Regions from separate parts of the Arthrobacter tumbae genome, predicted to be linked through region 1. Evidence: riboswitches for the same ligand, from Rfam matches in the RefSeq annotation. Region 1 holds a riboswitch; the other holds the start of a gene.

Region 1 (15,906 bases):
GAAGAGGGTGAGCAGGAGTCCGAAGATCCAGAACGTAGTATCACCGCTCCAGTTCAGGCCGAACATCTGCTGGTCCTCCGCTCCAAGGACCATCACGGCGGTGCCCGCGACCAGAAGACCGATCAGCGACACGATGATGACCAGTTTGGGGCCGACGCGGTCATCGAAGTAGCCGCCGATCACTGCGCCGACGGCAGCGATGACGTTGCCCACGATGGCGAACAGGATCACCTCGCTGAGCTCGAAACCGAATGTTCCGGCAGCGATGATGCCGCCGAAAGTGAACACCGCCGCCAAACCGTCACGGAAAATGGCGCTCGCGAGCAGGAAGTAGATGGTGTGCGGGCTGGTCCGGTAAATCGCCTTGATCCGCCGGAAGAGCAATCCATAGGAGGCGAGGAAACTCAGACGGTCGGCATGGCGCTGCCGGGGGACTTCGGGGACCGCAAACATCACCGGGAGTGCGAAGGCGAGGAACCAGAGCGCGGAGAAGACGGCGACCAGCCGGATATTCAATGCGCCCTCGGTGCTGGACCCGAACCATTCGAAGACCGGCTGGACAAAAGCGACCAGAACGATCACCAGGGCCACGATGCCGCCCACGTACCCCATTGCCCAACCGAATCCGCTGACCCGTCCCACGCTGGAGGGGGTGGAAATCTGCGCGAGCATGGCGTTGTAATTGACCCCGGCGAACTCGAAGAAGATGTTCGCGGCAGCAATCAGCGCAACGCCGAGAATGAGCAGTTCAGGGCGCGGGAACACGAAGAAACACAGGGCGGTCAGCGCCGCGACGGCCAGGCTGTTTACGCCCAGCCACAGTTTGCGGCGGCCGCCAACATCCGACCGTTGGCCGGTCACCGGAGCGAGGAGCGCAATGAGCAGGCCGGCAACTGCGAGACCCCAGCCGAGAACCTCGGATGCGTAGGTCTCTCCGCCGAAGGCGTCGGAGGTCAGGTACACCGTGAAAACGAAGGTGGTCATGACTGCGTTGAAAGCCGCTGAGCCCCAGTCCCACGATGCCCACGCAAGCACGGGTTTGGATAGGAGTCGGCCAGGGGGCTGTTGGGGGTCCGTGCTCATAGGCTGCATGCTATCCGCTGCGAACCAACAACTGGTTGAAGGCCGCTTTTATTCCCTGTGCCGGCGACTTGTGCGCTGGGCAGAAACGGGAGGATGCCTCGAGTATGCCACGGGTAGAATGAAACATATGCCCTTGACCGTCAGCTGACCGTCTCATTCGGAGAGATCAGGAGATCATCGTGCTACCCGTGCTCATCGCCCTCTTCGCGGTGGCCGCAATAGCGCCCTTGATCTTCCGCCTGATGGGCCGATCGGCCTTCTACCTCCTTGCCGCGGTTCCGGCGGCCGGATTCGTATGGCTGCTTGCGACCTTCGGCGATTACATCAACGCAGACCAGACCAGCGGCAACGGCCAACCCAACGCACCGCCGTCCGTCGTCGTTCCCTGGATTCCCCAGCTTCAGCTGGAACTGGCCTTCCGCATGGACGCGCTGGCCGCGGTGCTCAGCATCCTTGTTCTGGGCGTCGGATCCCTGGTGCTGTTCTATTGCGCACGCTATTTCAAGCAGGACGACGCCAACATCGGCCCGTTCGGAGCCCAGTTGCTCGCCTTCGCGGGCGCCATGTTCGGTCTGGTCATCGCCGATGACCTGATCCTCCTGTTCATCTTCTGGGAACTCACCACTGTTCTGTCCTACCTGCTGATCGGATACTCGAGGCATCGCCTCTCAGCCAGGCGTGCGGCGCTGCAGGCGCTCATTGTGACTACGCTCGGCGGCCTGGCCATGCTCGTTGGCCTCATCATTCTGGGGCAGTCAGCCGGCACTTACCGGCTCTCGGACATCCTTGCGCGTGCAGATTCCCTCACCGGCCCTGCAGTGGAGACGGCGATCGTCCTGATCCTTGTCGGTGCGCTCTCCAAGTCCGCACTTGTGCCGTTCCACTTCTGGCTTCCCAGTGCCATGGCAGCGCCGACGCCGGTCAGCGCGTACCTGCACGCTGCCGCGATGGTGAAAGCCGGCATCTACCTGATCGCCCGGTTTGCGCCCGGTTTCTCGGACACCCTGCTCTGGCCACCGATCGTCCTGAGCCTCGGTCTCGCAACAATGATCTTCGGCGGGTGGCGCGCCCTGCGCCAGCATGACCTGAAGCTGCTCCTCGCCTACGGCACCGTGAGCCAGCTGGGGTTCCTGACGATCGTTGTGGGCCTGGGCGGGCAGGAGGCAGCGCTTGCGGGACTGGGGCTCCTGCTGGCCCACGGGTTCTTCAAGGCGACGCTGTTTCTGGTGGTCGGCATCATCGACCACCAGTCGGGTACCCGTGACATCCGCAAGCTGTGCGGGATCGGCCGGTCCGCACCGGTGCTGGCCGCCGTCGCCGTTGTTGCTGCCGCCTCGATGGCCGGGATCCCCCCGCTGTTGGGTTTCGTGGCCAAGGAATCCGTCTTTGAGGCTTTTGTCCACCGGGCGGAGGAGGGCCCGGTGGGCGTGGTGATGCTCATCGGGATCGTCCTGGGCTCCATGCTGACCTTCGCGTACAGCGCCCGCTTCATCTGGGGTGGTTTCGCACGGAAGTCCTCGGCCCCGACACCGTTCAAACGGGTTGAGCCGTCCTTCCTGTTCGCTCCCGCGCTGCTGGCCGTTGCATCCGTCGTGTTCGGCCTGTGGCCGGCGCCGCTCGACTCGGCGGTCCAGCCGTATCTCAGCACCTTCCCGGCGGTCGGGGAGACTCCCCACCTGCTGCTCTGGCACGGTGTCACTCCGGCGCTGTTCCTGTCCCTGCTATCGATCGCGGGCGGGCTGGCGCTGTTCCTGCTGCGCGAGCGCTTCGAACGGCTGCAGACCAGATTCGCCCCGGATATCGACGCCGAGCGGAACTACAAGGCGGTCATCGGTGTTCTCGATGACGTGGCGGTCTGGCTCACGGGCCGCACCCAGCGGGGTTCGCTGGCGTTCTACCTGTTTGTCATCCTTACGATGGCGATCGTGACGCCGCTGAGCGCTCTAATCTTCTTCGACGCACCTGTGCCGCAGGACTGGTACCTGGCGGACTCGCCCGCCCAGCTCATTGCCGGCGTCGCCATCATCCTTGCCGCCATCGCGGCGCTTCGCGCCACCAAGCGGTTCATGGCGGTCATCATGGTCGGCGTCACCGGCTACGGGATCGCGCTGATCTTCGCGCTTCAGGGCGCGCCGGACCTGGCACTGACCCAACTGCTGGTCGAGACGATCGTGCTGGTTGCCTTCGTGCTCGCGTTGCGATCCCTCCCAGCGCGTCTGTGGCAACGCGCACCGGGACGTAAATACCGGGTGCTCCGCGCAGTGCTTGGTATCTCCTTTGGTGCGGTGATGGTCGCCATCGCGATGTCGGCGATGGCTTCCCGGGTAGCGGAGCCCATCTCGCTGAGCTTCCCCTCGCTGGCTTACGACGACGGCGGAGGCGCCAACATCGTCAACGTCACCCTCGTGGACATCCGGGCATGGGACACCTTCGGCGAAATCAGCGTGCTCGCCATCGCTGCCACCGGCGTGGCAAGCCTGATTTTCATCCGTGGCCGCGGTGACGGACGTGTGCGTGCGGACGGAGTCAAGAGCGGGACTGTCGGGCGCGGCAAGGAACCGATCGATGCGTACGGCAGGGAGGCCGCTGCCCTTGAGCTCGCCAAGAAGTTCGCGAGCTCGGTGAACGATGCGTGGCTGGTTGCGGGCCGGACCCTTGCACCTGAGCGCCGCTCCATCATCTTCGAGGTGGTCACCCGCCTGCTTTTCCACTCGGTGATCATCTTCTCGATCTATCTTCTGCTCGCCGGGCATAACCTTCCGGGCGGCGGGTTTGCCGGTGGACTGATGGCAGGACTGGCCCTGACCATCCGATACCTTGCCGGTGGCCGCTTCGAACTCGCGGAGGCCACCCCCGTCAGTGCCGGCCTGCTCCTCGGCGGGGGCCTCGCAACGGCGGCCCTGACGGCGATCGTGCCGGTGTTCCTCGGCGGCGAAGTCTTTCAGAGCGCAATCATCGAGGCAACCTGGCCGGTGTTCGGAGACATCAAGTTCGTGACGTCGACCATCTTCGACATCGGCGTCTACATGGTGGTGGTGGGGCTGGTGCTCGACGTGCTGCGTAGCCTCGGCTCCGAGATCGACGAACGTAGCGAAGGGGTTACCGCAACCATCGATGCCGGAACGCCGGAGCAGACCAAGACGCCGGAGCAGGCAAAGAACAGGGATCCGGAAGAAGAGGTGGCTCAGTGAGCGTCAACATCACGCTGCTTGTCATCATGGGTGCGCTTTTCGCCGCCGGAATCTACCTGCTGCTCGAGCGGAGCCTGACCCGGGTATTGCTCGGACTGATCATGCTCACCAACGGAGCGAACATGCTGCTTCTTGCCGGCGGCGGCGCCGCCGGCAAGGCGCCGTTGTACTCGGCGGATATTCCGGCCGAGGAATATAGCGATCCGCTTCCGCAAGCACTGATTCTCACCTCCATCGTCATCTCATTTGCTGTCACCGCCTTCATGCTCGGCATCATCTACCGCTCGTGGGTCCTTGGGCGCCAGGACGAAGTGCAGGATGACATTGAAGACCGGCGGGTGGCGTCGCAGAGCAGCTTCGACGCAGAGGACGACGCCGAGGTGCCCATTGAGACCACCGAGTTCACGCCGGTTGAGGAAGCCGAAGAAGCACCCGGTGCCCAACGAACGGCAACCGCCAAGAAAACAAACAAGCCACGGACGGGGGAGCGATGAACATAGCGAACCTTGCGCCCCTCGCGGTCGTTCTTCCGTTCCTCGGGGCAGCGCTGGCGTTCCTGCTTATTCGGCATTCCCGTTCCCAACGGGCTGTCAGTATCACAACACTGTGTGTGACGCTCCTGATCGAGATCTTCCTGCTCATCGACACCAGCGGGAAGGGCACCACGGCAGTCTTCATCGGCAACTGGGCCGCGCCGTTCGGAATCACGATGGTGGTGGACCAGTTCTCCGCCCTGATGCTCGTGGTCTCCTCAGCGGTCAGCCTCGCCGTGCTGATCTACGCCACCGGCCAGGGTATGACAGACGGGGACGAAGACGGTCCGATTTCGATCTTCCACCCCACCTACCTCATCCTGGTGGCAGGAGTCTCCAACGCGTTCCTTGCCGGAGACCTGTTCAATCTATACGTGGGATTCGAAATCCTGCTTACCGCGAGTTACGTCCTCATGACCCTCGGAGGCACCACGCCGCGCATTCGTGCAGGGGTGACCTACGTCGTCGTCAGTGTGGTTTCCTCGATGCTTTTCCTTATCAGCATCGGGATGATCTATGCGGCTACCGGAACCATCAATATGGCGGATCTGGCACTGAAGCTTGCCGATATTGACCACGGGACACAGATGATCCTGCATTTGATGCTGCTGGTCGCTTTCGGCATCAAGGCTGCAATCTTCCCGTTGTCCTTCTGGCTGCCCGACTCCTATCCGACTGCCCCTGCGCCCGTAACCGCGGTGTTCGCGGGCCTGCTGACCAAGGTTGGCGTGTACGCGATGGTCCGGACCGAGACGCTCCTGTTCCCCGGAGACCGCATCAACACGCTGCTCATGGTCGTCGCGATGCTCACCATGATCGTTGGAATCCTCGGTGCGCTGGCGCAGTCGGACATCAAACGTATGCTCTCCTTCACGCTGGTCAGCCACATCGGCTACATGGTCTTCGGGCTCGCTGTCTCGACCGTGATCGGCCTGGGGGCGGCGGTCTACTATGTCGCTCACCACATCATCGTGCAGACCAGTCTGTTCCTCGTGACCGGTCTGATCGAACGCCGTGGCGGGACGGCCAACATGGACCGGCTCGGCGGGCTGGCGAAAATCTCCCCGTTGCTGGCTCTGCTGTTCTTTGTTCCGGGTATGAACCTGGCCGGCATTCCGCCGTTCTCCGGTTTCCTTGGGAAGCTGGGACTGCTGCAGGCCGGTGTGGAACTCGGAACGCCGCTGGCCTACGTGCTGGTGGGAGCCGGAGTGCTGACAAGTCTGCTGACCCTGCTGGTGATCGCGCGGGTGTGGAACCGTGCCTTCTGGCGCCAGCCGGAGGACGCAACCCACCCCGATCCCATCCTGATGGCAACGTCAGCCGACGGCTCAGCCGTTCGAACCTCACGGCGGGTTTCAGGGCACAGTACCGGAAAGTTCGCGGGCAGGACTGCGGTGAACCTGTTGCCCCGGAGCATGGTGGGGGCAACTGCCGGGCTGGTGATGCTGGGCGTCAGCCTGACCCTCATGGGGGGTCCGCTTTTTGCCCTCAGTGACCAGGCTGCACAGCAGATGCTCGAGCGGACACCCTACATCGACGCTGTCCTTGGCGAGGGCGCTACCGAAGCGGCAGGAGCAACGCCATGATGTCCAGACAGAAAATTCCGCTGCGGGTGGAGCTGCCGCTGCTGGTCTGGCTCGTTATCGTGTGGGGCGCGCTCTGGCAGGACTTTAGCCTGGGAAACATGGTCTTCGGAGCGATCATCGCCTTCGCAGTCGCCAACCTGCTCTATCTTCCGCCTGTTGAGCTCAGCGGCCGGTTCAATGTGTTCTACGCCGCGGGATTCGCCGGGAGGTTCCTCCACCAGTTGGTGCTGGCCAGCTTCCAGGTATTCTGGCTGGCGCTCACGCGCGGGCCACGGTTGAAGAACGCGGTTGTCGCAGTGCGTCTGCGCAGTCCGTCTGACCTGTTGGTAACCGCCACCGGGCATGTCCTTTCGCTGATCCCGGGATCGCTCGTAGTGGAGGTGGACCGTTCCACATCCACGCTCTACCTGCACTGTTTGAATGTCGCCACCAGCGACGACGCGGAGAAGGTGCGCCAGAACGCCCGGCGCACCGAGGAATGGCTCATCCGCGTCATGGGGACCCGGGATGATCTCGCGCTGCTGGACACTGACGCTCCGCACCACCTCGACGGAAGGGGACACCCGTGAGCGTAATCCTCGGCATTGTCGCCGTGATCCTCGGCATCTCGGCGCTGTTCGCCATCTACCGGGTGGCGCGTGGTCCCTCGATCCTTGACCGGGTGCTAGCCGTTGATGTCCTTCTCGCGATCGTGGGTGGTGCGCTCGCTGCGGACATGGTGTTCAACGGACACACCAACAGCCTCGTGATCCTCGTAGCAACCTCCGTCGTCGGATTCATTGCCTCGGTGACCGTCGCCCGATTTGTCACGGATAAGAAGTGAGCCGCTGATGGATACTGCCCTGGATATCCTGACCGCCGTTTTGCTCCTGGGCGGAGCGCTCATGTCGCTGGCTGCCGCCGTCGGACTGTTGCGTTTTCCGGACCTGCTCAGCAGGATGCACGCGGCAACCAAGCCCCAGGTTCTGGGACTGTTGCTCTTCCTGTTGGCCATCGCGGTGCAGCAGCGTTCGTGGGCAGTGGTGCCCGTCCTGATCGTCTGCTGGATCTTCCAGTTGCTGACTGCGCCCGTGTCGGCGCACATGGTGGGCCGCGCGGGCTACCGCACCAAGCACCTGCGCAAGGATCTGCTCAGCATGGATGACCTTGACGATGTCGTGGAACACGCGGCCACACGTCGCCGTGAGGCCGGGGACCGTGCGTCCAATGAGTGAGGCCGAGCCGAGCCAGTAGCCACCCGCGCTGCCGGTGCCTTTGGTCAGGTTCTGCCTTGGTCAGGGCTTCGCCTGTGGTCAGGGTTCTGCCGTTGGTCAGGGTGGTGCCGCGCGTTCACCGGTGCCCGTGTGGGTGTGGGTGCTCGCGTGGGTGTTGGAGTCTGTGCCGATGTTAGAGCGCGCGAGGTGGTTGTGGATGGCTTGTTCTACTTGCCAGTAGCGGTTGCGTTTGGGTGTTTGGTGGGGGTCGAGGTATTTGGGTGGTGTGAACCAGGGGATTCCGTTGATTGATTCGACGGTCCAGTTTCCTTGGTGGATTTGGTGGTGGTGCCAGGAGCACAGCAGGACGCCGTCGCTGAGGTTGGTGGTTCCACCTGTTGCCCAGGGGATGATGTGGTGGGCTTCGCACCAGGTTGCGGGAGTGGTGCAGTCGGGGAAGGCGCAGCCTTTGTCCCGTGCGACCAGTGCTCGTCGCAGGTGGGGTGGGAAGAGGCGTTGGGTGCGGCCGATGTCCAGGACCTGGCCTTCGCCGCCGAGCACCAAGGGGAGGATGTCTGCGTCGCACGCGAGTTTACGGATACTGCGGGCGCTCAACTGTTGGGCGAACACCGAATGCCCGTCGTGCCCACTGTGCCGTCCGTGTCCGTCGTGTCCGCTGTGTCGCCCGTGTCCGTTGTCTGCCAGGTCGTTGAGGAGGTCGCGGTAGTTGATGGTGACCATTACTTGGGGTCGGTGGCCTCCGGTTGCGGGGAGGCCGTCACCTGCGAGTGCGATCCGGCAGGCTGAGACGAGACCGTCGAGAAGGCTCTGTTCACGGGTCGGCTGATCGGGGCTTGAGCCGGCGTCGTTGTCGCCGCCGTCGGTGAGGTTGCCGTCGGTCGTGCCGGTTCCCTGGTGAGCGGTGTTTTGTGCTCGGGGGTTGGTGGCGGTGTTCATGACGGTGATGAGGTGTTCGTATTGTTCGTCGGTGGCGCCGATTTCCATGAAGTGCAGGCCGTGGCGTCTGCCGCGCAGGAACACGCCCTGGCGTGCGCGGAGGATTTTGTCGGTGGGTTCGGTGCCGTCCTGGTCGATGATGTCTTCCCAGCGTTGGGCCAGGGCCCGCAGGACGTCTTCATCGGATTCGACGGCCTGGCGGACCAGGTGCTCTTCCATGGCATCGAGTTCCTGGCGGGTCGCGGCGGGTGAGACGCGGTGCATGGCGTTGCGGATGATGGTGGCGGCACGGCTGCTGAGCGCACCGGCACTGGTTGCTTCAGCCAGAACACCCAGCGGAGGTGTGAGCGCTGCTCCTGGTCCGGGAATCTCGGGCAGGACGTCGTGTCCGAGCCGTAGCCGGCGGTTCGCTTCGGTGCGGCTGATACCGATTTTCGCCCGTAGGTAGTCCGCGGTGTTCTTGTGCGGGTCCCGGGCGTCCGTGGTGGCGAGCTGGTGGTCCTCGGCGGCACGGGCAGCCACGGTCTGCAGGTGATCGACCAGTTTGGAGAGCTGCTCGACCTCGACCAGGGTTGCCGCGGCCTCCTGCGGACTCAACGTCAGGTACGACGACTCATACTGCTGCACGAAGGCCTGTAGGTCGGACCGCAGGCCACCCAGGAGAGACGTGTCTTCCGTGGTGGGTTCGAGCACTGCGACGGCCATACCCAAATTCTATCGAACACGCGTTCTAATCACGATCGAATACCGCCAATGTGGAGGACAAGTGAAACAAACTTATCCACAACCCCGTACGTGAATGCCGCCAACCCGCGTAGGCCTAGGTGAGGTGACGCGTGCGCTCGTAGCGGTGAATGGCCCGCTGGGTGGTGCGGTTGGTGAGCACGCGGATGGTGGTGCTGACACTGCCCGAGATAATGGCGAAGATCAGCGCTGACCGAAGCGTGTTCTCAAGGCCCTCCACGTCCTTCGGAGGCTCGTTTCCGGTGACCCGCTTCCAGATGAAGTCCACCAGCTGCGTGCCTATGAGGCCCGCCCCAATGCCCAGTCCAACGCCCATCAGTTTGAAGATCGCGTTCATGGTGCCTCTTTCAGTCGGCTTAGCTTTCCTCCCAGCCTAGCGTTATCGAGGCGATCCTTGGAGGACCCGGTGGGTCACCGGCCGCTGCATGACCGCAACGACGACGACGGCGTAGCACGGCTTCCGGTGTAGAGTTGGTATCGCTCAAACAACGACAGGGGAGCGCAGCCACGCAGGTGGTGGGCGCTGAGAGTGCGGATCACCGCAGACCCTCGAACCTGATCCGGCTAGTACCGGCGAAGGGAGTCGAGTTCTCGAGGCTTCACGGCGTCTTGCCGGAAGGCCTCCCCCTCCTGTACCCAGGAGGATCAACAATCATGACTGCAACACAGAGCGTTACACCGTCCCAATCCCGGCGCCGCTATGAGTGGCGTGTCGTCGATATCGTGGTCGCCTCAGTCATCGCGGTGGCCGTGGGCGTCATCTTCTTCGCCTGGTCTGCCGGTTACAGCGGCATTGCCGCGGTGACAGCTGCATTCCCGCCTCTCGCCGGGCTGTACTCAGGCGGCTGGCTCATCGCCGGGGTGCTGGGCGGACTCATCATCCGCAAGCCCGGCGCTGCCATCTACTGCGAGGTGCTCGCGGCCGCTGTGTCGGCGCTGATCGGAACCCAGTTCGGTATGGCGGTGCTGCTCTCCGGCCTGGTTCAGGGCCTTGGCGCTGAACTGATCTTCGCACTTTTCCTTTATCGGCGGTGGAATATCGGGGTGGCGCTCCTCGCGGGACTGGGCGCCGGACTTGCCCTCGCCATCAGCGAAAACATCATGTACAACGTCGAATGGGCTCTTGAGTACAAGCTGATGTATGGAGTCTTCGCCGCCATCTCCGGCGTAGTGCTCGCGGGTCTGCTGCCGTGGCTCGCCACCCGGGGGCTCGCGAAGACCGGTGCCCTGTCAGCCTTCGCCGCGGGCCGCACGGCAGACGTCTAGCATGGCACCCACGGCGGCGCCCGCCCCGGCGTCGATCACCGCAAGGGGTTGGGGATGGCGTCACCCCGGCCGGACACGCTGGGCAGTCCGCGATATCCACCTGACGATCGAGGCCGGGCAGCGCGTCCTTCTCCTCGGCGCGTCCGGTGCCGGCAAGTCCACGCTTCTGCACGGACTTGCCGGGGTCCTGGGCGATCAGGACGAGGGCGAGCAGACCGGCGAACTTACTATCGACGGCGTCAGGCCGGCTGCTGCACGCGGCCGGTCCGGGCTGGTCCTTCAGGACCCGGACAGCCAACTGGTGCTCGCCCGGGTCGGTGACGAAGTGGCGTTCGGAGCCGAAAATCTGGCAGTGCCACGGAAAGACATCTGGCCACGCGTGCGTCAGTCGCTGGACGACGTCGGCCTGGATGTCCCACTGAACCACTCCACCACCGCGCTCTCCGGCGGCCAGAAGCAGCGGCTCGCGCTTGCGGCAGTCCTCGCGATGCAACCCGGGTTGATGCTCCTCGATGAGCCGACCGCCAACCTGGACCCCGCCGGGGTGTTGGATGTGCGCGATGCCGTTGTCCGCGTACTCAACCGAACCTCCGCGACGCTCGTTGTGGTGGAGCACCGGGTGGAGGTCTGGGCTGACGTGGTGGACCGGGTAGTGGTGCTCGATTCCGACGGCGGCATCCTCGCTGACGGGGAACCGGCTGCAGTGCTCCGGCACGAGGCCACACGCGCCAGGCTCGTTGAGGCAGGGGTCTGGGTGCCGGGTTACCGGCCGGAGACCCCAACGGTACGTACCGGCTCCGGAACGGACCTGCTGCAGGCGTCCGGGCTATCCGTCGCGCGCACCAAGCGCGGGCCGGCGGTTCTCAGCGGCGTCGACCTCACCCTGCAACAGGCGGAAGCAGTCAGCGTGTTGGGTCCGAACGGTGCCGGAAAATCCACGCTCGCGCTCACCCTCGCCGGGTTGCTCCGCCCCCGCAAAGGTGAACTCTCAGCCCTGGATCCGCTCGCCCGCGGAGCGGGGGCCAAACCATTCGAGTGGAAGTCCGCCGATCTGGTCAGCCGGATCGGTACGGTCTTCCAGGAGCCCGAACACCAGTTCCTGACCAACTCCGTTCGTGAGGAACTGGAGTTCGGCCCGCGGCGGGTGGCCAGGCTCACGGAGGAAGAAGTACGACGGCGGATCTATCCCATTGCTGAGCGGCTCCGGCTCACGGGGCTGCTGAAAGCGAATCCGTTCACGCTGTCCGGCGGCGAAAAGCGACGGCTGTCCGTTGCGACGATGCTTGCCACCAACCCGGACATCCTTATCCTCGATGAGCCCACCTTCGGTCAGGACGCCAACACCTGGGCCGAGCTGGTGACCCTGCTCGCCGAACTCATCCACGCGGGAACCTGCGTGGTCTCCGTTACCCATGACCGTGACTACACCGCGGCGCTCGGAAGTTGTGTGGTGGCCGTTGACGGCGCGTCCGCAACGCTGGAGGCTGCGGCGTGAGCATTGACGTGGTGAACCCGGCAATCACCGGGAAGGTGCTTCCGAGGGCCAACCCGCTCTCGAAACTTTTTGCCGCTCTGGTGATCACCGTCGTCGTCATGCTCAGTGTCGACTGGGTGAGTGCCGGCGTCGTGCTTGGAAGTGAACTGCTGCTGCTCCCGTTGCTCGGCATCAGCGTGCGGAGGCTGTTCCTGAGGACGTGGCCGTTTGTCGTCGCGGCGGTCGTCGCCGCGTACGGCACCGCGCTGCTGGCGGAAAAGACCGGCCGGGTTCTTCTTGAGTTCGGCCCGGTTCTCTTCACGGAAGATTCAGTCAACGCCGGGCTCGCGATCGGGCTGCGTGGGCTCGCGATCGCGCTTCCCGGACTGTTCCTGCTGACCACCACTGACCCGACGGACCTTGCCGACGCGCTGGCGCAGCGGCTGAAGGCGCCGCACCGGTTTGTGCTGGGAGCACTCGCAGGGATGCGGCTGGTCGGCCTGCTGTTCGACGAGTGGCGGACGCTTGGCCTCGCCAGGCACGCCCGCGGCGTGGGGCATGAGGGGAATCCGGCCGCACGGTTCGGTCATTTTCTCGGGCAGGCGTTCGGACTCATGGTCCAGGCCATCCGCAGGGCCACCCGCCTGGCCGTGGCCATGGAGGCACGCGGTTTCGGAGCCGGTCCGCGCACCTGGGCCAGGGAAAGCACCTTCAGCCGGGTGGACGTCGTCGTCGTGCTGGTGGGCGTGCTGATCGCAGCGCTCGCCGTGACCGCGGCGGTCTTCGCCGGCACCTGGAACTTCATTCTCGGCTAGGCGACCCTGTTCGGAAGGCGTTCCGGGGTGCATCATGAAGGAAGCCGCAGGCTTTTCCCAACGTCGCATCGTCTCAATGGGTAGGTACTGCGGTGTGATGTCGAATGTGGGGAACGAACATGGCCGATGGACAGGCTGACTGGCTGGGTGTCATTAGGGATAACCACCTGCGCCCGCTGCGGCGCTTCGTCCGCCGCCTGACAGCGGACGCCTTCCTGGCTGACGAGGTGGTCCAGCTGACCCTGCTGCGGGCCTGGGAGCATCCGGTCATGCGGGGTCACAGCGAGCTCGAGATCCGCGCCTGGCTCTTCGTTGTTGCCCGGAACATCCTCGTGGACTCGTTCCGCAGCGGCTTCCGCCGCCACGAGTTCGATGTGGACGAGGTTCCGGATACTCCTTCCGATGACGAGGTGGAGCAGCTCCTGACGTCCTGGCTGCTGACCGATGCGCTGAACGAACTCTCGCCCGAACACCGCGACGTGGTACTCCACTTCTACTTCCGCGGGGAGACAGCGGCGGAGATCTCACGGGCCCTTTCCATACCGGAGGGAACCGTGAAATCCCGCCTGCACTACGCGTTGCGCTCCCTCAAGAGCGCGCTGCTTGCCCGGGACGTGGCCTCAAGCGGTTAGCCCGGCCGTCACCTTACTGGATCATCGTGCCGTCCGGTGCCACGACGTACCACACCTCGTTGGCGCCCTGGCCGTTGGTGTCGCCCGGAGCCTCATCTTCGGCGAAGTAGTAGATCGGCATGCCGTTGATCGTGATCTGCAGATCTCCGTCGGGTGTTTCGATGGTGCCCACTTCGCCCGTAACGCCTTCCACTTCAGGGGTCTCGCTGTCGCTGAGCACCGGCGGCCAGGCTTCAAGGCAGCCGCCCTCACAGGCGCTCACTCCGGAGTCTGGTTCGTCATTGGTGAAGTAGTAAACCACCATGCCCTCGGCGTCGACGACGATCTCACCCAGCTCGGATTCCGCGACACCGAGCGGGGTGCCGACGGTTCCGCCGGCCGCTGCCTCGCCGGATGGTTCCTCCGAAGCCGCGGTTGTCTCCGCCTCCGTGGGTTCCGCGCTGGTCGGTTCTGCTGCTGCAGTGGTTTCTGCGGCTGGGGCGTCGGTCTCAGTCTCGGTCGAGGTGGAGCCGCCACAGCCGGTCAGCGCCAACAGGCAAACAGCGATGACGGCGAACAGGACACGCATTGCTTTACTCATGTTGATTCCTCCCGTAAACACCCCCTGGACACCCGGGGGATGGGAGTGGCCACTCGACCCCTCTGCTGGAAAGACGCACGAACCACCCCTGATGGTTCAATCTGCGGACGAACTCACAGGTGAGTCACAGCTTCAGGCGGAGGCGAGCGCCCGTGCGAGGTCCGTCTGCAGATCGGTCACGTCCTCAAGGCCCACCGAGAGCCGGATCACGCCGTCGGACAAGCCGATCGCCGCGCGCCCTCCGGGACCCATCGCACGGTGCGTGGTGGTGGCCGGGTGGGTGATCAGCGTCTTCGAATCGCCCAGGTTATTGGAGATATCGATGATGCTCAGCGCATCGAGCAGCGCGAAGGCGCGCTCCTTCGCCTTCCCCTCGGGTGCGTCCAGTTCAAACGTCACCACGGTGCCGCCTGCTGTCATCTGGGCGGCAGCGAGATCAAACTGCGGGTGGGATTCGAGCAGCGGGTAGCGCACCCAGTTTACTGCCGGTTGGGTTTCCAGCCAGCGGGCCAGGGTCAGCGCCGAGGACGAGGAGTGGTTGACCCGCAGCGAAAGCGTTTCCAGTCCCTTGAGCAGGGTCCATGCATTGAATGAGGACAGCGCTGGCCCGGTGTGGCGCATGAGCGCCTTCACTGGACCCTCGATGAAGTTCCTGCGGCCGAGGATTGCGCCGCCCAGCACCCGCCCCTGCCCATCCATGTGTTTGGTGCCGGAATAGACGACGACGTCGGCACCCAGTTCCGTACACCGCTGCAGCAGCGGTGTGGCGAAGACATTGTCGACGACGACCTGCGCCCCGGCGGCATGGCCGAGCTCGACGACCGCCCGGATGTCGACGATCTCCTGCATGGGATTGGACGGCGATTCGAAGAACACCGCGGTGGTGGGAACGCTCAGCGCTTCCTCCCACTGGCTCAGGTCCCAGCCGTCCACGAAGACTGTCTCCACGCCCCAGCGGGGCAGGACCTCGTTCAGGATGACAAAGCAGGAGCCGAACAGGCTGCGGGAGGCAACTACCCGGTCACCGGCCGCGAGGAGTGCACCGAGTGCGGTGAAGACGGCGGACATGCCGCTGGCGGTGGCGAAACACGCCTCCGCTCCCTCGAGCAGGCGGAGTCGTTCCTGGAACATGGCGACAGTCGGGTTCCCGTACCGGGAGTACACAAACCGGTCCACCTCGCCGGTGAAGGCCGCCTCCGCCGCCGCAGCGGAGGAATACACGAAGCCCGAGTTCAGAAAGAGTGCCTCGGACGTCTCCTCGAAGTTGGACCGTGCCAGCCCGCCACGCACCGCAAGGGTGTCGGAGGACCAGGCGGCGACGTCGTCGTCCGGGCGTTGGATCCGGGGGTAGCCGCCGTTGCCGGCGACGGGCTCACGGCTCGCCGCCGGAGAGAACGACGACGGCGCGGGCTCACTCACGGGCGCGGGCTCACTCACCGGCGTCGTCACGGTCCGCTGCCGGCAGGGCAGCGCCGGTCGGTCCTGTGGTCTCTGAATGCGTGGTTTCGGTATGCACTGTGGTGGCCAGGCCGCTGGAGCGCCAGCCGCCGTCGGCCTCGAAGCCGTGCAGCACGTTGTACGCAGTGTGACCGGCAGCGGTTGCGTTCTGCGCTGCGGCCACGGAGCGGACGCCCGAGCGGCACAGGAAAAGCAGCTCACGGCCCTTGAGGCCGTTCAGCTGGTTGAGGAAAGAGACGTTGCGGGTGCCGTCGGAGCGGTTCCACTCGAGGAAGAGAGGTACGGTCCCGGCGTCGGTGAGGTCGGGGACGCCGACTGCCTGCCACTCCTCAACCGTGCGCACATCCACGAGTACGGCGCCCTTGCTGACGCGCTCAACGGCATCACGGGGAGT
Region 2 (15,906 bases), 2.4 Mb from region 1:
CGACGCCGTCTGGAACCAGATACCAGACCGGTTCTCCACCCGAGACGCGGCGACGGCAGTCTGTCGAGGAAATCGACATCGCCGGAACCTCCATCAGGCTGACGTCCTTGCGCTGTGTGCTCAGTTCATGGCCAGGCCTGGTGACTCCGACAAAATGCGCAAGGGACCACAGCTCATCAACGTTCTTCCAGGACAGAATCTGCGCCATGGCATCCGCGCCCGTGATGAAGAACAGCTCCGCTTCCGGTCGGGTAGCTCTCAGGTCACGGAGTGTATCGATTGTGTAGGTGGGACCAGGACGGTCGATATCCACCCTGCTCACCGTGAAGCGCGGGTTTGATGCTGTGGCCACGACGGTCATGAGGTAGCGGTGTTCGGCTGGACTGACTTCCTTGGCATTCTTCTGCCAGGGCTGTCCCGTGGGTACGAACACAACTTCGTCCAGATCGAATGCTGCAGCTACTTCGCTCGCCGCGACGAGGTGACCGTGGTGGATCGGATCGAAGGTTCCACCCATCACGCCAAGTCGCCAGCGGGCTGGACCGCCGGCGACGAGAGCGTTCGGCTGTATCCCTTGCTCAGGGGTGGACGCGGGAGGAACGGTCAAGGAGATCAGTGGGCAGATTCGCCATGGTCATGCTTGTTCGGATGCTGGCGATGGGGATCCGCGTGCTCCTGAACTGCTTCATGCCGGTGTCCCAGGCTGGTGAACGCAATGGTGACGAACATCAGCAACAACAGCAATCCCATGATGATAGCGCCGTACGCGATGGCAGGCATCGGAAGCTCTGTGTGGTGCTCGGCAGTCTCGCCTGCAACCACCGCAACGTTGAGGATTTGGGTCAGCATTCTTCTCCCCTTGGGAACGATGTGTCCGCCCGCCGGCCGGGCGCGGGTCAGCGCATACTTACAGTACTGTTTCCGTACTATCCTACGCGTTGCTACCGGCGAATCTGTCCGTCGCCCTGGATGATCCACTTCGTGGTGGTCAGTTCGCGCAGGCCCATTGGCCCCCGGGCATGCATCTTCTGGGTGGAGATACCGACCTCGGCGCCCAGGCCAAGCTCTCCGCCGTCCGTGAATCGCGTGGAGGCGTTGACGATGACCGCCGCTGAATCCACACCGGCGATGAACTGTTCGGACCGTGCCAGATCATTGGTGATGATGGCTTCGGTGTGGCCGGTACTCCAGGTCCGGATGTGCTCCAGCGCTTCATCCACGGTGTCCACCATCGCAACGGCGATATCGAGATCCATGTACTCGCGTGCCCAGTCGTCCTCGCTGGCCGTATCTGCCGTGACACCCGGCGGGAGGATTGCCTGGATCCGGGCGTCCGCGTGGATGCGCACACCGGCGTTGGACAGGGCTTCCAGGACGGCCGGCGCCGCTTCGGCGTCCCTGTGCACGAGGAGAGTCTCAACTGTGTTGCAGACACTGGGACGCTGGGTTTTGGCGTTGAGCAGGATGTCCACCGCCATCTCCTCTTCTGCGCTTTGATCGAGGAAGATGTGGACGTTGCCTTCGCCTGTCTCAATGACGGGTACGGCGGCGTTGGCGACCACGGTCTGGATCAGGTCATGGCCACCGCGGGGAATCAGTACGTCTACCCGGCCGCGGGCCTTCATCAGGACGTTGGCTCCTTCGCGGCCGAACTCGTCCACGGTCTGCACGGCGTCCGCCGGCAGCCCTGTTCGGTCCAGGGCGTCCCGGATGATACCAAGAAGCGCAGCATTGGTATGGGCGGCCGCACTTCCACCACGCAGGATGACGGCGTTACCGCTCTTCAGCGCGAGGCCGGCGATGTCCACCGTTACATTCGGGCGGGCCTCATAGATGGCTGCGACCACACCGAGGGGCACGTGCACCTGCCGGAGGCGGACACCATTGGGCAGTGTTTGTCCGCGGTCGATGGTTCCGACGGGATCCGGCAGGCCGGCGAGGTTCTCGAGCGCTGCGGCCAGGCCGGCAATCCGCTCTTCGCTCAGGCTCAGCCGGTCCAGCAAAGCAGTTGAGGTGCCCTTGGCGCGTCCCGACTCAAGGTCCTGTTGGTTGGCGCGAAGAATGGCGTCCTGGTTGGCCACGAGTGCCTCACCGATGGCTTCGAGCGCCTTGTCCTTATGGGACCGGTTAGCCCGGGCGATGATCCGCGATGCGGTTCTGGCGCGGTCTGCTATGGCGTGCACAGCCTGCTCGACGTTCACCGGCGTGGCCGGCGCCTCGCCGTCGGCAGGGTCGGTGGGTGTCTGATGGGCAGTCTGCTGTGTAGTCACGTCAGTCATCACCCCAGTCTAACGAGCACACCGTCCCAACCCCAGCTGGGGGTCAGGAAGAGGCAACCGCATTCAGGACCACGAGGTCGTTCACGTGCACCACCGAACGCTCGTATTCCCTGCCGAGTTCCTTCGACAGCTCGCGGGTGGTTCTGCCGAGCATCCGCGGCAACTCGAATGAACTGTAGTTCACCAGTCCCCGGGCGATGACCGCACCTGCACGGTCCACCATCTCGACGGGATCCCCAGCCTCGAACTCTCCCCCGACTGAGACGATCCCAGCCGACAGAAGCGACCGCCGCCGCTCCCCCACGGCCTTGGCCGCGCCGTCGTCAAGCGTGAGCGTTCCCTGGATCCGGGCCAGATGGGCCAGCCAGAGCAGGCGGATCGGCTGGCGGCGGCCATTGGTACTGAACCAGGTGCCCACGTCCTCTCCGGCCAACGCCGCTCCGGCGTTCTCTGCCGAAGTGACGAGTGCCGGAATGCCGGAGGAAGCGGCGATCGTGGCAGCTTCGACTTTCGTGACCATGCCGCCCGTACCGACCCCGGCTTTCCCTGTCCGGCCGATGCTCACGCCCTCAAGATCCTGAGGTCCACGGACCTCGGGGATGCGCTGTGCTCCGTCCTTGGGTGGACCGTCATACAGGGAGTCGACGTCAGAGAGCAGAACCAGCGCATCAGCCTTGACCAGGTGGGCCACCAGGGCGGCCAGACGGTCATTGTCCCCGAAACGGATCTCGGAGCTCGCCACAGTGTCATTCTCGTTGACGATGGGAACCACACCGAAGTTCAGAAGCCGCTCCATTGCACGGTGCGCATTCGCGTAGTGGCTTCGCCGTATCAGGTCATCGAGAGTCAACAGGACCTGGCTGACGGTGACACCGTGAGCGCCGAATGCGTGGGTGTAACGCGCCATGAGCAGACCCTGTCCCACACTGGCAGCCGCCTGCTGGGACGAGAGCTGATTGGGTCGCCGCGCGAGTCCGAGCGGAGCGAGACCCGCTGCAATCGCGCCCGACGAGACGAGGATGACCTCGGTCCCTTCGTTGTGCCGCGCAGCGAGAACATCGGACAGCGCGAACAGCGCTTCATCGGAAAGTCCTCCGGAGAGCGACGTGAGCGAGGATGAACCTACCTTTACAACAATCCTCTTGGCTTTCGCCAGTCCGGAGCGGGTTTTGATCGGGCGCTTTACGGTCATCGATTCCTTCTGTTGATTACGGAGTTTCTGTTGGTGCCTGGCGGGATCAGTCCTCGCCGTCACCTGTGTCAGTGTCGCTGTCGTTCTTCGCTGCCTTGGGCCCGGAGTGCTTGTAGTTGACCGACTCCGTCCAGATGCCGGCCTTCCGCTCCGCCTCGAGTTCGTCGCGCGCCGCAGCCCGCGCATCCTTCCGGGTCTGGTGGTCCTCCCGCTTCTCGTCGCGCGTGGGACGCACGAACTCGGCCAAACGAATATCCGTGCCGCGAGGAGAGGCCAGAAGTTCAGCTCCACCCATCATGGTTGGCTCCCAGTCGAAGACGACGCCGTCGCCCTCGCCGATCACCACGGTGTCCCCCGGTTTGGCCCCACTCCTGAAGAGCTGTTCCTCAACACCCAACTTAGCGAGCCTGTCCGCAAGGTAGCCAACAGCCTCGTCATTTGTGAAGTCCGTCTGCTTCACCCAGCGCTCCGGCTTCTCACCCAGGACCCTGAAGAGGGGCTCGAGATTCTTTTCCTCGCGCCGGATGACAAATCCCTTGGCGTTGACTGCACGGGGGCGCAGCACAGCGGGAGCGACAACCGGAGGCACGGTCTCGAGCACCTCGCGTGCCTCGCGCACGATCTCCGCCATGGCGAAGCCGAGCTGCCGAAGCCCTTCGTGGCTGGTGGCTGAGACCTCGAAGACACGGTATCCGCGGGCTTCGAGATCCGGACGCACGAACTCGGCCATGTCCCGGCCGTCGGGAACGTCCACCTTGTTGAGTGCCACCAGGCGCGGGCGCTCATTGAGCGGTACAACTTCACCGCCGGGACCGGCGTAGCTCATGTCAACGGCGTAGCGATCAAGCTCACCTTCGATGATCTCCAGGTCCTTCAGCGGGTCCCTGTCCGTCTCCAGCGCAGCGCAGTCAAGCACATGGACGAGGGCGGCGCAGCGCTCGACGTGGCGCAGGAAGTCGTGGCCCAGCCCCTTGCCCTCGCTTGCGCCTTCGATGAGTCCGGGAACATCCGCGATGGTGAATCGGACCTCCCCGGCCTGTACGACTCCGAGGTTGGGACGGAGAGTGGTGAATGGGTAGTCCGCGATCTTTGGACGAGCCGCAGACATGGCGGCAATCAGGCTGGACTTTCCGGCCGAGGGGAACCCGACCAGCGCGATGTCTGCAATGGATTTGAGTTCCAGCACCACGTCGCGCGCATCGCCGGGAATGCCCAGGAGCGCGAAACCGGGCGCCTTGCGCTTCTGCGATGACAAGGAGGAGTTTCCGAGGCCGCCCTGCCCCCCGGCAGCTGCCACGTACTCGGTACCGGCACCAACAAGGTCAGCCAATACTTCGCCGTCGCGCGTCTTGACCACCGTGCCGTCCGGGACGGGAAGGATAAGCGTCTCTCCCCGCTTTCCCTCGCGCCAGTCACCCATGCCGTTCCCACCGTTGGTGGCATGGCGGTGCGGTGCATGATGGTAATCCAGGAGGGTGGTGGTCTGCGGGTCAACGCGAAGAATGACGCCTCCGCCGTCTCCGCCGTTACCGCCATCAGGCCCGCCCAGCGGCTTGAACTTTTCCCGCTTGACCGAGACGCACCCGTGTCCGCCGGTGCCGCCCGAGACGTGCAGAACTACCCGGTCAACGAAGCTTGCCACGGTGTACTCCTCTTGAGAAACTTCTCATTTTTGCCGAGCTTATCGGCTTAAAAGAAAGTGGGGTGAGCCTGATTGGCTCACCCCACCTAGTGCTCTTGCGTAACGCTGCTGTGGTGTGCGGTTGCGAGTACTACTCGGCAGCCGCACCCACGATGTTGACAACGCGACGTCCACGGCGGGTGCCGAACTCGACGGCACCGGCTTCGAGTGCGAACAGCGTGTCATCGCCACCACGACCGACGTTTGCGCCGGGGTGGAAGTGGGTTCCGCGCTGGCGGACGATGATTTCGCCTGCCTTGACGACCTGTCCGCCGAAGCGCTTCACGCCGAGGTACTGCGCGTTGGAGTCGCGACCGTTGCGAGTGGAACTCGCACCCTTCTTATGTGCCATCTGTTATGCCTGCCCTTTTCTGAAACAGAATCTTTGGATCGAGGAACCTGCAGCGGTTACTTGATACCCGTGATCTTGACCTTGGTGAGCTCTGAACGGTGACCCTGGCGCTTCTTGTAGCCGGTCTTGTTCTTGAACTTCTGGATAACAATCTTCGGGCCCCGAAGATTCTCGACGATTTCGGCAGTGACACTGATCTTTGCCAGATCCTGTGCTGCTGAAGTCACCTTGTCGCCGTCTACCAGAAGGAGAGCAGGCAGCTTGAAGCTGCTGCCGGCCTCACCGGGGACGCGGTCAAGGGTTACGAGGTCTCCCACGGAAACCTTTTCTTGGCGGCCGCCTGCGCGGACAATCGCGTACACCACTTGGGAACTCACTTCTCTCGACGATCAAACTGTTTGCATACTGATTCCGGGGCCGTACGCTGTTCTCAGCGCAGCCGGAGGGGTGCTAATGCACTCACGATGCATCCACGCCCCGAAAATAGCCATACGAGGGCGCCGCACCGAAGATCAAGATTACGGCAATTTCGTGGAATCCCGCAAATCAAGGCGTGTCGGCGCGTCGAAGAACTCGTGTTCGTACCAGGCAGAGGCTTCGAAAGCCTCGATCATCGCCGCCTTATCTGCGGGCGAGGCAGCTGCGAAAGCCGCATCTGCAATGGAGATTGCACGTGCAGTGGCTTCCGCGAAGGCAGGATCCGCATACGTTTCCAGCCAGCTTGCGTACGGGTGGTCCTGGCCGGCTCCGGAGCCGCTCCATTGCGCGTGCAAGGCGCTACCCACGTGCGCGTAGAGCCAGAAGCACGGCAGGACTGCTGCCACCAGAACGCCGTAGCCTCCATGGGCAGCAGCCGCCAGCAGATGATCCACATAGGCTTTGGTCACCGGCCCTTGCCCTGCAGGCTGCCCACGTCCGGTCAGCCACGTCCGGTGAAGCTCGGACTCCACCTCAAGGCACGTGAGTGCAGACCGCGCCCAGAAAAGTTGCTCAGCCTCGCTGGGCGCAAGCGCGCTGGTCCTGGACAGCACGCGCGAATAGCCCGCCAGATAGATTGCATCCTGCGCCAGATAATAGGCAAACTGCTCAGCCGGCAGGCTTCCGTCGCCGAGCGCACGCACGAACCCTAGCGCGTCGATCGCCGCACGGTGGCGCGTGGTGAGCTCCCAGACCCGCTGACTGAACGGGCGGTCGTCTGCCGGAGCTTCCGGAATGGGACCCGGAACGAATTCATGAAAGTGATGAATCGGTCCACTTCCCTGCCCCACATTGAGCTCGTCCGCCCGTTCGAGCGCACCCCGGAGCCACGTCTTCACGATGATGAGCGACTGATGCCAGTTTCCGGTGCGCACCTGGACGGTCGCCAGGGCCGCCGACAGGGAGCAGCCGGTGCCGTGCGTGTTCCGTGTATCAATCCGCGTGCCGCCCACCACCGTGACGGTGCCGGCGTCGTCGGACGCGTTCACGAGCGCATCCGGGCACCCAAGGGCACCTTCGAGATGGCCGCCCTTGACCAGCACGGAGGTACCCGTTGATACTGCGAGCCGCTTGCCCTGCTCCAGAGCCGCTTCCCAGCTTGGCGCAACCGACTCGCCAAGCAGTACCGCGAGCTCCGGCAGGTTCGGCGTCACGAGGTCAGCCAGCGGTACCAGGGCGCGCAGCTCGTCCTCCGCGTCGGCCGCAAGGAGCCTGTCCCCGCTGGTTGCGACCATGACCGGATCGAGCACGACGACGGCCCCGGAGGCCCGCGGCAGCCATCCCCTCACTGTCCGGATGGTGTCCGGGTCGCCGAGCATGCCGATCTTCACCGCGTCAATGGTGACGTCATCGCTGACCGCCTGCAGCTGTTCATCGAGGAACGCCGACGGCGGCGTATGCACGCTGCGCACCCCCCGGGTATTCTGCGCAACGAGGGAAGTAACGACAGCCATGCCGTAGCCACCCTGCGCCCCGATACTTTTCAGGTCCGCCTGGATACCGGCTCCGCCGGTGGGGTCTGTTCCCGCGATACTCAGCACGCGCGGAATGGTCCGCGCCCGAGCTGGGACCGATGGTGTTTCTCTGTGCTCCACGAGCGTGCGAATACTCATCCGCGACATCCCTCCGCTAGGCCAAAGGCCGCCTGGTGGCGGCCATCTCTAGATCAGGTTCAACGCGTTTTATCTCAGCCCCGAACGGGCACCGCGTGTCACTGTGGCCTACCCTACCGTGCGGCGGCTCACCGCTGCACACCGAAACACCGCACAACGAAACACGCCGTTCCCCCGGATTCAGGGGAACGGCGTGTTCTGCTCAGGCGACGGCGGCTACAGCTCGGAGGCCGGAACCCCGACTCCGAGGATCATGGGCTCTTCTGACTGCTGCGGTTTGGCTGCAGGCGTCCCGGCGCGGGCGACGTACTGTGTTCCGGCTGCCGGGGCGGCCGCCTCAGTGCCTGCACGCTCGATCGTGGCGTTCGCGGCCGAGCCCTGGGCGCTGCTGGCCGCGCGGTGCCGCCGGTTGCGACGGCCCGACGACGGCGCCGCACCGGAGTCGGCTGCGGCGGCCCCCTGCCGCGCCGCCTCCGGACCGGCCACCGGTATGTCATCCACAGGCGCCACGGACCCGCCGGCCGGGCTCGCAGACTCGCGCGCCGCACTGACTGGGTCTGTCTCACCCGCCGCAGGGTAGCGGTTGAAGGCCTCCGTCAAACTCTCCAGCGTCAGGGCGGTCTCAGGACGGACGGAAGCGGAAGCGTTCTTCGCCTTCGGCAGCGTCACCTTCTCGCCGTTGATCGTCAGCACAGCGGCCGACGACGGCGCTTCCGCCGCAGGAGGGCTGCCCTGTTCATGATCGTGCTCATGCGCCGCATGGGTGGCAGCGGCAATACTCGCCAGGGCAGCCCGCGCCGCTTCGGCACGAGCCTGGCGTTCGGCGTCGTCGGCCTTCGTCGGTTCCGGCGCGGGAACGTGCTCCTCCACCGGCGGAGTCTTCGCCCGCCGTTTGCGCTCGCTGCGGGAGATCTTTTCCTGGCGCAGGTGCTGCTGGTGGTTCTCCGTGGAGACGGCATGCCTGCGGTGTTCAACCGGTTCGTCATGGGTGACGACGCCGCGCCCGCCGCAGTGCTCGCAGTTCTCGCCGAACACTTCAAGCAGCCCGGTTCCCATCCGCTTGCGGGTCATCTGGACGAGCCCAAGCGAGGTGACCTCAGCGACCTGATGCTTGGTCCGGTCACGTCCCAAGCACTCGACGAGCCGCCGCAGCACGAGGTCACGGTTTGCCTCAAGCACCATGTCGATGAAGTCGATGACAATGATGCCGCCGATGTCACGCAGGCGAAGCTGCCGGACGACTTCCTCGGCTGCTTCGAGGTTGTTCTTGGTGACGGTTTCCTCAAGGTTGCCGCCGCTGCCTGTGTACTTTCCGGTGTTCACGTCGACCACCGTCATGGCTTCCGTCCGGTCGATCACCAGCGAGCCGCCGGAAGGCAGGAACACCTTGCGGTCCAGCGCCTTGTGGATCTGCTCATCGATGCGCCGGGCGGCGAAGATGTCCTCGTCCTTCGTCCACTTCTCGAGCCTGCCCACGAGGTCAGGAGCTACGTACATCACATACGCCTCGATGGTGTCCCAGGCTTCCTCACCGGAGACGATCAGCTTGGAGAAGTCCTCGTTGAAGACGTCCCGGACCACTTTGATGGTCAGGTCCGGCTCTCCGTAAAGCAGCTCGGGCGCGAGCGTCTTGGTGGACTTCGCCTTGCCCTCGATCGTCTCCCACTGGGAGCGGAGGCGGTTGATGTCGTGGGTCAGTTCCTCTTCGCTGGCTCCCTCTGCCGCCGTGCGCACGATGACGCCTGCGTTCTCCGGAAGCCTGTCCTTGAGGATGCGCTTGAGGCGGTTGCGCTCGACGTCGGGAAGCTTGCGCGAGATGCCCGTCATGGAACCTCCCGGCACGTACACCAGGTACCGCCCGGGCAGGGAGATCTGGCTGGTCAGGCGCGCGCCCTTGTGACCCACCGGGTCCTTGGTGACCTGCACCAACACCGGGTCACCCGACTTCAGCGCAAGCTCAATGCGGCGTGGCTGGCCGTCCAGGCCGGCCGCGTCCCAGTTGACCTCGCCGGCATACAGCACGGCGTTCCGTCCCCGCCCGATGTCGATGAACGCGGCTTCCATGCTGGGCAGGACGTTCTGGACCTTGCCGAGGTACACGTTCCCGATCAGCGAATCCTGCTGGGTCTTGGACACGAAGTGCTCAGCGAGCACTCCGTCTTCCATGACCCCGATCTGGATCCTGTCGTCGCGCTGGCGGACCACCATCTGGCGGTCAACGGATTCACGCCGCGCAAGGAACTCCGCCTCGGTGATGACCTGGCGGCGCCTGCCCGAATCCCGCGACTCACGACGGCGCTGCTTCTTGGCCTCCAGCCGGGTGGAACCCTTCACGCTCGTCACCTGGTCCGACGGCGCCTCCTGGCTCTGCCGCGGAGCGCGTACACGCGTGATCGTGTTCGGCGGGTCATCATCCTGCCCGCCGGTAAGTTCGAGGTCCTCATCCCCGCGGCGACGGCGACGGCGACGGCGGGAGGTCACCGGTTCGCTCTCCTCACCGGATTCCGCCGGCGCCTGGTTCCGGGACTCCGACCCGGATTCGGAGGCCTCTGACTCCGCGGCCCGGCTGCGGCTCCTGCTGCGCCTGCTTCGGCGACGCCCGCGCCCGTCGTCATCGCCCTCATTGTCGTCTTCGACAACCTCGGTAACGACCTTCGGTGCGGTCTTCGGCGGCGTCCGCGGCACAACCGCGGTGAGGTCCGGGGCATGGAAAAGCAGGGATACCGGTGAATCCGGAACGGCGAAGGGGTCCAGGCCACCACGGCCATCAGGCTCGGTGCCCCCGGAAGGAGCTTCCTCGTCGGCGGCCGGCGCCTCGGTAGAATCAACGGACTGGGCATTCGGCGCCGCAGATTCAGTGACAGCAGAGTTCTTGACAACAGGTTCCGTGACAGCAGGTTCAGCTGCCTCAGGCTCTGTGACTGCAGGTTCTGTCACTGCAGGCTCGGCAGGGTCCTCTACGGTTGCTGCTTTCGTTGCCACACGACGACGGCGGACGGGCCGCTCCGGCGCGGAGCCGGCCGCATCCGGGGCCTCCTTTGCCGCCGGGGAAGACTCAGGACTGACGTCGGTTGTGGCTTTACGGGTACGCCGGGTGCGCGCGGGCTTTTCTGCTGGAGCCGCATCGCTCGAGGACTGGCCATCTTCGACGACAGCTTCGCCGGTCGGCGCGTCAGCAGCAGACCCGGCCGGGACTGAGCCGACTGACGGCGGCTCGGACGGGGACTCCGGCAGGCTGACCTCAGGCTGCGACGCCCGGCGGGAAGGACGGCGGCGTGTGGGTTGCGGGGCGTCGTCACTCTGCGCGGAGGCCGGTGAGGCATCCGGGCTCTCGGCGGCGTCGTCGTTTTTCTTGCGTCGGGTACGCGGCGCCTTGCGTGCGGGCGCTTCCTGCTCAGCTGTGTCCGTCAGGACCTCTGAGGTATCTGATGCGTTTGAATCCATATTCGGCTGTGCTCCACCCCCGCGAACGGCGTCCACATTCCGTCGCCGCGAGGCGCTTGGTCGGGTGTCCGCGGCGTATGTGCACGCGTCACCCGGAAGTCGTTATTGTGTCGCTCAAGGTCGCGCCAACCATGGGGCGCGGCATCACTCGATGACCAGTGGCGCTTTTCCTGCCCGATCGCTGAAACCAGCGCGGGTTCTGCCCGGCGGATTCTGCGGGGTTCACCATGAAGTGCCAAATCCGCAGGAGCGTCGCCGGCAGAACCGGAAGCCTGTCACTGGACCGGCACCGGAATGTGGTTCCCGTACCAGCCACGTTCATTGTCTCACATGCCCATCACTACCGGCTGTACCGGCCGCTAGACTCGCTGGTGGCATACACGCCGCCACAGCGACACCGAGGAGAGCGCGCATGACCGAGGAAGCGCGACACGCGGGAACGGAGTCCGCAGACCCGGGCGCAAGCGACGAACCTGCCTTCGCCCGCAACCGGGGCATGGCGTGGCTGCTCTTGGTGTGCGGCGTCGTCGGTTTCCTGGCATCGGGCCAACTGGTCCTGGAACGGATCGCGCTGTACGAGGATCCGGACTACGTGACGTCCTGCGACATCAGCCCCTTTGTCTCCTGCGGCGAAGTGTTCCGCACCTGGCAGGCCGCGTTGTTCGGATTCCCCAATCCGCTGATCGGGCTTGTCGCCTTCCCCATCATCCTGACGACGGCGATGGTTCTGTTCTCAGGTGGCCGTCCGGCCCGCTGGTACTGGCGCGGACTACAGCTCGGGGTCAGTCTCGGGTTCGCATTTGTCGTGTGGTTGTGGAGCCAGGCGCTGTTCACGATCCACATCCTGTGCCTGTACTGCATGGCGGTGTGGGCAGCGATGGCAGTCCTCACCGTCCTGCTGACAGCGAGAAACATCATCCATGGCGATCTGCCGGCACCGGCAGGCGCGCGCCGGATCCTCGCCGAATGGGCCTGGCCGCTCACCGTGCTGCTCCTGGTGGCGACGGCGGCCTCGGTCTTCTTCAGCTTTTCCCGGGCGTTCCTCGGCTGAGCCACGCCCCGTGGGCTAGAGCTTGGGCAGCTGACCCGTAGCCGAGGGAACCTCGCCGGGCAGTGGACGTGCCACAGGCACCTTGGTTCCGAGCACCTGCTCCACGGTGTCCTGTGCAACCTTCCGGGCAGTCAACCCGACCCGCTCCAGAACTTCGCTGCGTGAGCCGTGGTCGAGGAATTCCACCGGCAGGCCAACCTCATTGAGCGCCGTATCAACGCCCGCAGACCGCATCTCCTGACGAATACGCGAGCCGACACCGCCGGCACGCACCCCGTCCTCAATGACGACCACGATGCGGTGCTCGGCTGCCAGCTGAATGACTGAACGGGCCACCGGAAGCACCCAGCGCGGATCGATGACGGTGGAGCTGATCCCCTGCGCGCCCAACCGGTTGGATACATCAAGGGCGAGTTCGCTCATGGCGCCGACGCTGACAATGAGGACATCATTCTGCCGCGAGCCGGCCGGCCTGCGGCAGAGGACATCCACGCCGTCGGGAAGCCGTTCAACGGCTTCCACCTCGACGCCGACGTTGCCCTTCGAGTAACGCACGACCGACGGAGCATCGCCGATCGCCACGGCCTCGCGGAGTTCCTCCCGGAGCCGGGTGGCATCGCGCGGCGCCGCCAGGTGCAGCCCCGGAACGATCTGCAGCATCGAGAGATCCCACATGCCATGATGGCTTGCGCCGTCCGGTCCGGTTACGCCGGAGCGGTCCAGCACGATGGTCACGCCCGCCTTATGGAGGGCGACATCCATCAGGAGTTGGTCGAAGGCACGGTTCAGGAAGGTGGCGTACAGGCCGATGACCGGGTGGAGGCCGCCGAAGGCCATGCCCGCGGCGCTGGTGAGAGCATGCTGTTCCGCAATGCCGACGTCGAATACCCGGTCCGGATGCTTCGCGGCGAACTTGTGGAGCCCGACCGGGATGAGCATGGCGCCGGTTATTCCGACGATGTCCTTCCGCTCATCCGCGATGGCCGCAATCTCCTCGGCGAAAACCGAAGTCCAGGACTGCACTCCCCCGGCGCCGATCGGCTCACCGGTTTCAGGATCAATGATTCCGACAGCGTGAAACTGGTCCGCTTCATCGGCGCGCGCCGGCGCATAGCCGTGGCCCTTCTCGGTGATGGCATGGACGATGACCGGCCCGCCATAGTTTTTGGCCTGCGTCAGTGCGTGCTCCACCGCCGCGAGGTCGTGGCCGTTGATGGGACCGATGTATTTCATGCCCAGGTCCTCGAAGAGTCCCTGGGGCGCCCACCAGTCCTTCACGCCTTTCTTGGTGGCATGCAGGCTTTTGTAGGCGAAGCGGCCCACAGCACCGCCGTTCTGCAGCTTCCGCTTCCACCAGTCGAGGGTGCCCTCATACACGCGGTGGGTGCGTACCGAGTCAAGGGTCGGCCGCAGCGAGGCGAGGTAGTCCGCCACTCCGCCGATCGTGGGGGCGTAGGAGCGTCCGTTGTCATTGACGACGATGACCACCCGGCGCCGTTTGTCAGCCGCGATGTTATTGATCGCTTCCCAGGCCATTCCGCCGGTCAGCGCGCCGTCGCCGATCAGGACGACGGCAGAGCGGTCCTCCTCGCCGTTCAGCATGCGCGCCCGCGAGATGCCATCAGCCCACGAAAGCGACGCCGAAGCGTGTGAGCTTTCCACGACGTCGTGCACTGATTCAGCGCGCGAGGGATAGCCCGAGAGCCCACCCTGCTGGCGCAGGGAATCAAAGTTCTGCCGTCCGGTCAGGAGCTTGTGCACGTAGGACTGATGCCCGGTGTCGAAGACAATGCTGTCGCGCGGGGAGTCAAACACGCGATGAATGCCGATCGTCAGCTCGACAACACCCAGGTTGGGGCCCAGGTGCCCGCCTGTGCGGGACACAGTCCGGATGAGGAAGGCGCGTATCTCCGCGGCCAGGCGGGAAAGCTGCTGTCCTGACAACCTGGTGAGGTCCTGTGGGCTGTGGATGGTCTCCAGGAGTCCCATCGCGCCTCCTTCTGATACTTGTGATCTGCGGCACCGGTGCGTTCTCACACGCTGTTAACTCTAACGCGGCCTGCCGCCCAGCCGTGCCCGCGGCGTTGCGCGCCTCCGGCCCAACGCAGAACACGCCGCCTCCGGTACCGGAGACGGCGTGTTCTTGTGGGCGGGCCTGGTCAGGACGCCGCTGCCAGCTGGCGCAGGACGTACTGCAGAATTCCACCGTTGCGGTAGTAGTCGGCTTCACCCGGCGTGTCGATACGTAGAACAGCATCGAAGGTCACCGGACTACCGTCCTCCTCCGGGGTGGCGGTCACCTTGACCGTTGCCGGCGAGTTGCCGTTGTTCAACTCGGTGACGCCCTCGATGGCGAACGTCTCGGTTCCGGTCAGTTTGAGCGTTGCAGCATTCTCACCCGCGGGGAACTGCAGGGGCAGCACACCCATACCGATCAGGTTTGACCGGTGGATACGCTCGTAGCTCTCAGCGATCACAGCCTTCACTCCGAGCAGCGCAGTTCCTTTGGCAGCCCAGTCCCGGGATGAACCTGAACCGTATTCCTTGCCCGCGAGGACCACGAGCGGTGTCTCGGCAGCCTGGTAGTTCATTGCGGCATCGTAGATGTAGGCCTGTGGTCCGCCGGTCTGGGTGAAGTCGCGCGTGAAGCCACCCTCCACACCGTCCAGCAGCATGTTGCGCAGCCGGATGTTCGCGAAGGTGCCGCGAATCATGACCTCGTGATTGCCGCGGCGTGATCCGTAGGAGTTGAAGTCCTTCCGGGCAACGCCATGCTCAAGAAGGTAGCGGCCCGCCGGACTGTCGGACTTGAACGATCCTGCCGGGCTGATGTGGTCGGTGGTGACTGAATCGCCGAGCTTGGCGAGCACGCGGGCTCCCTCGATGTCAGCAACCGGCTCCGGCTGTGCCTGCATGCCCTCGAAGTATGGGGGCTTGCGCACGTAGGTGGAGTCCTCGGCCCAGGCGAACGTGTCGCCTTCCGGAGTATCCAGCGCCTTCCAGCGGTCATCGCCGTCGAACACTCCCTCGTACCCCTTCGAGAACATTGCCTCGTCGATCGAGGAATCGATGACCTGCTGCACTTCGGTGGGGCTCGGCCAGATGTCCCGCAGGAAGATGTCGTTGCCCGACTCGTCCTGTCCGAGCGCATCGTTCTCGAAGTCGAAGTCCATGGTTCCCGCAAGTGCAAAAGCAATCACGAGCGGAGGGGATGCGAGGTAGTTCATCTTCACGTCGGGGTTGATCCGGCCCTCGAAGTTGCGGTTGCCCGAGAGCACGGCAGCCACGGAGAGGTCATTGTTCTGGATCGCGCTGGAGATTTCCTCCTCGAGCGGACCGGAATTGCCGATGCACGTGGCGCAGCCGTAACCGACGATGTAGAAGCCGAGCTTCTCCAGGTACGGAGTCAGGCCGGACTTGTCATAGTAATCGGTGACAACCTTCGATCCCGGTGCCACGGAGGTCTTCACCCAGGGCTTCGAGGCGAGGCCCTTCTCTACGGCGTTCCGCGCCAGCAGGGCCGCGGCAAGCATTACCGACGGGTTCGAGGTGTTGGTGCATGACGTGATCGACGCGATGCTCACAGCACCGTGATCCAGGATGAACTCCCGCCCGTCTGCCATGTTGACCTTGACCGGCCGGGACGGCCGTCCGTTTGCCGTCGCTGCAGCCGAATGCTTGAGCGTGGAGGTCATGGCAGGAACGTCCGAGGCCGGGAACGACTCCTCGAGTGCCTCGTCCAGCGCTGCATCATCAGCGTTGCCGGTGTAGTTGTGGATGTCCTTGCGGAACTGTTCCTTCGAGTCCGTCAGGGCGA

Evidence for each region. Region 1 has a riboswitch for thiamine pyrophosphate ahead of JOD47_RS04395 (ECF transporter S component). Riboswitches for the same ligand answer to the same signal wherever they lie in the genome.
Region 2: another riboswitch for thiamine pyrophosphate. It lies ahead of thiD (bifunctional hydroxymethylpyrimidine kinase/phosphomethylpyrimidine kinase); the one in region 1 lies ahead of JOD47_RS04395 (ECF transporter S component).

Annotation. Positions count from the first base shown of each region.
Region 1 is NZ_JAFBCC010000001.1:914,997-930,902, reverse strand. Features, by position in the region: gene JOD47_RS04440 (MFS transporter) at 1-1,083, opposite strand, end outside; gene JOD47_RS04435 (Na+/H+ antiporter subunit A) at 1,263-4,274, shown strand; gene JOD47_RS04430 (Na(+)/H(+) antiporter subunit C) at 4,271-4,768, shown strand; gene JOD47_RS04425 (Na+/H+ antiporter subunit D) at 4,765-6,393, shown strand; gene JOD47_RS04420 (Na+/H+ antiporter subunit E) at 6,393-6,962, shown strand; gene JOD47_RS04415 (MrpF/PhaF family protein) at 6,959-7,216, shown strand; gene mnhG (monovalent cation/H(+) antiporter subunit G) at 7,224-7,607, shown strand; gene JOD47_RS04405 (HNH endonuclease signature motif containing protein) at 7,704-9,248, opposite strand; gene JOD47_RS04400 (DUF4235 domain-containing protein) at 9,364-9,624, opposite strand; TPP riboswitch at 9,771-9,886, shown strand; gene JOD47_RS04395 (ECF transporter S component) at 9,942-10,553, shown strand; gene JOD47_RS04390 (ABC transporter ATP-binding protein) at 10,555-12,048, shown strand; gene JOD47_RS04385 (energy-coupling factor transporter transmembrane component T family protein) at 12,045-12,842, shown strand; gene JOD47_RS04380 (sigma-70 family RNA polymerase sigma factor) at 12,962-13,474, shown strand; gene JOD47_RS04375 (COG4315 family predicted lipoprotein) at 13,488-14,054, opposite strand; gene JOD47_RS04370 (O-succinylhomoserine sulfhydrylase) at 14,187-15,395, opposite strand; gene JOD47_RS04365 (rhodanese-like domain-containing protein) at 15,484-15,906, opposite strand, start outside.
Region 2 is NZ_JAFBCC010000001.1:3,269,158-3,285,063, reverse strand. Features, by position in the region: gene nadD (nicotinate-nucleotide adenylyltransferase) at 1-571, opposite strand, end outside; gene JOD47_RS15440 (hypothetical protein) at 613-849, opposite strand; gene JOD47_RS15435 (glutamate-5-semialdehyde dehydrogenase) at 942-2,279, opposite strand; gene proB (glutamate 5-kinase) at 2,323-3,471, opposite strand; gene obgE (GTPase ObgE) at 3,518-5,113, opposite strand; gene rpmA (50S ribosomal protein L27) at 5,244-5,504, opposite strand; gene rplU (50S ribosomal protein L21) at 5,561-5,869, opposite strand; gene thiD (bifunctional hydroxymethylpyrimidine kinase/phosphomethylpyrimidine kinase) at 6,023-7,594, opposite strand; TPP riboswitch at 7,586-7,700, opposite strand; gene JOD47_RS15405 (Rne/Rng family ribonuclease) at 7,811-11,038, opposite strand; gene JOD47_RS15400 (vitamin K epoxide reductase family protein) at 11,451-12,089, shown strand; gene dxs (1-deoxy-D-xylulose-5-phosphate synthase) at 12,105-14,078, opposite strand; gene acnA (aconitate hydratase AcnA) at 14,249-15,906, opposite strand, start outside.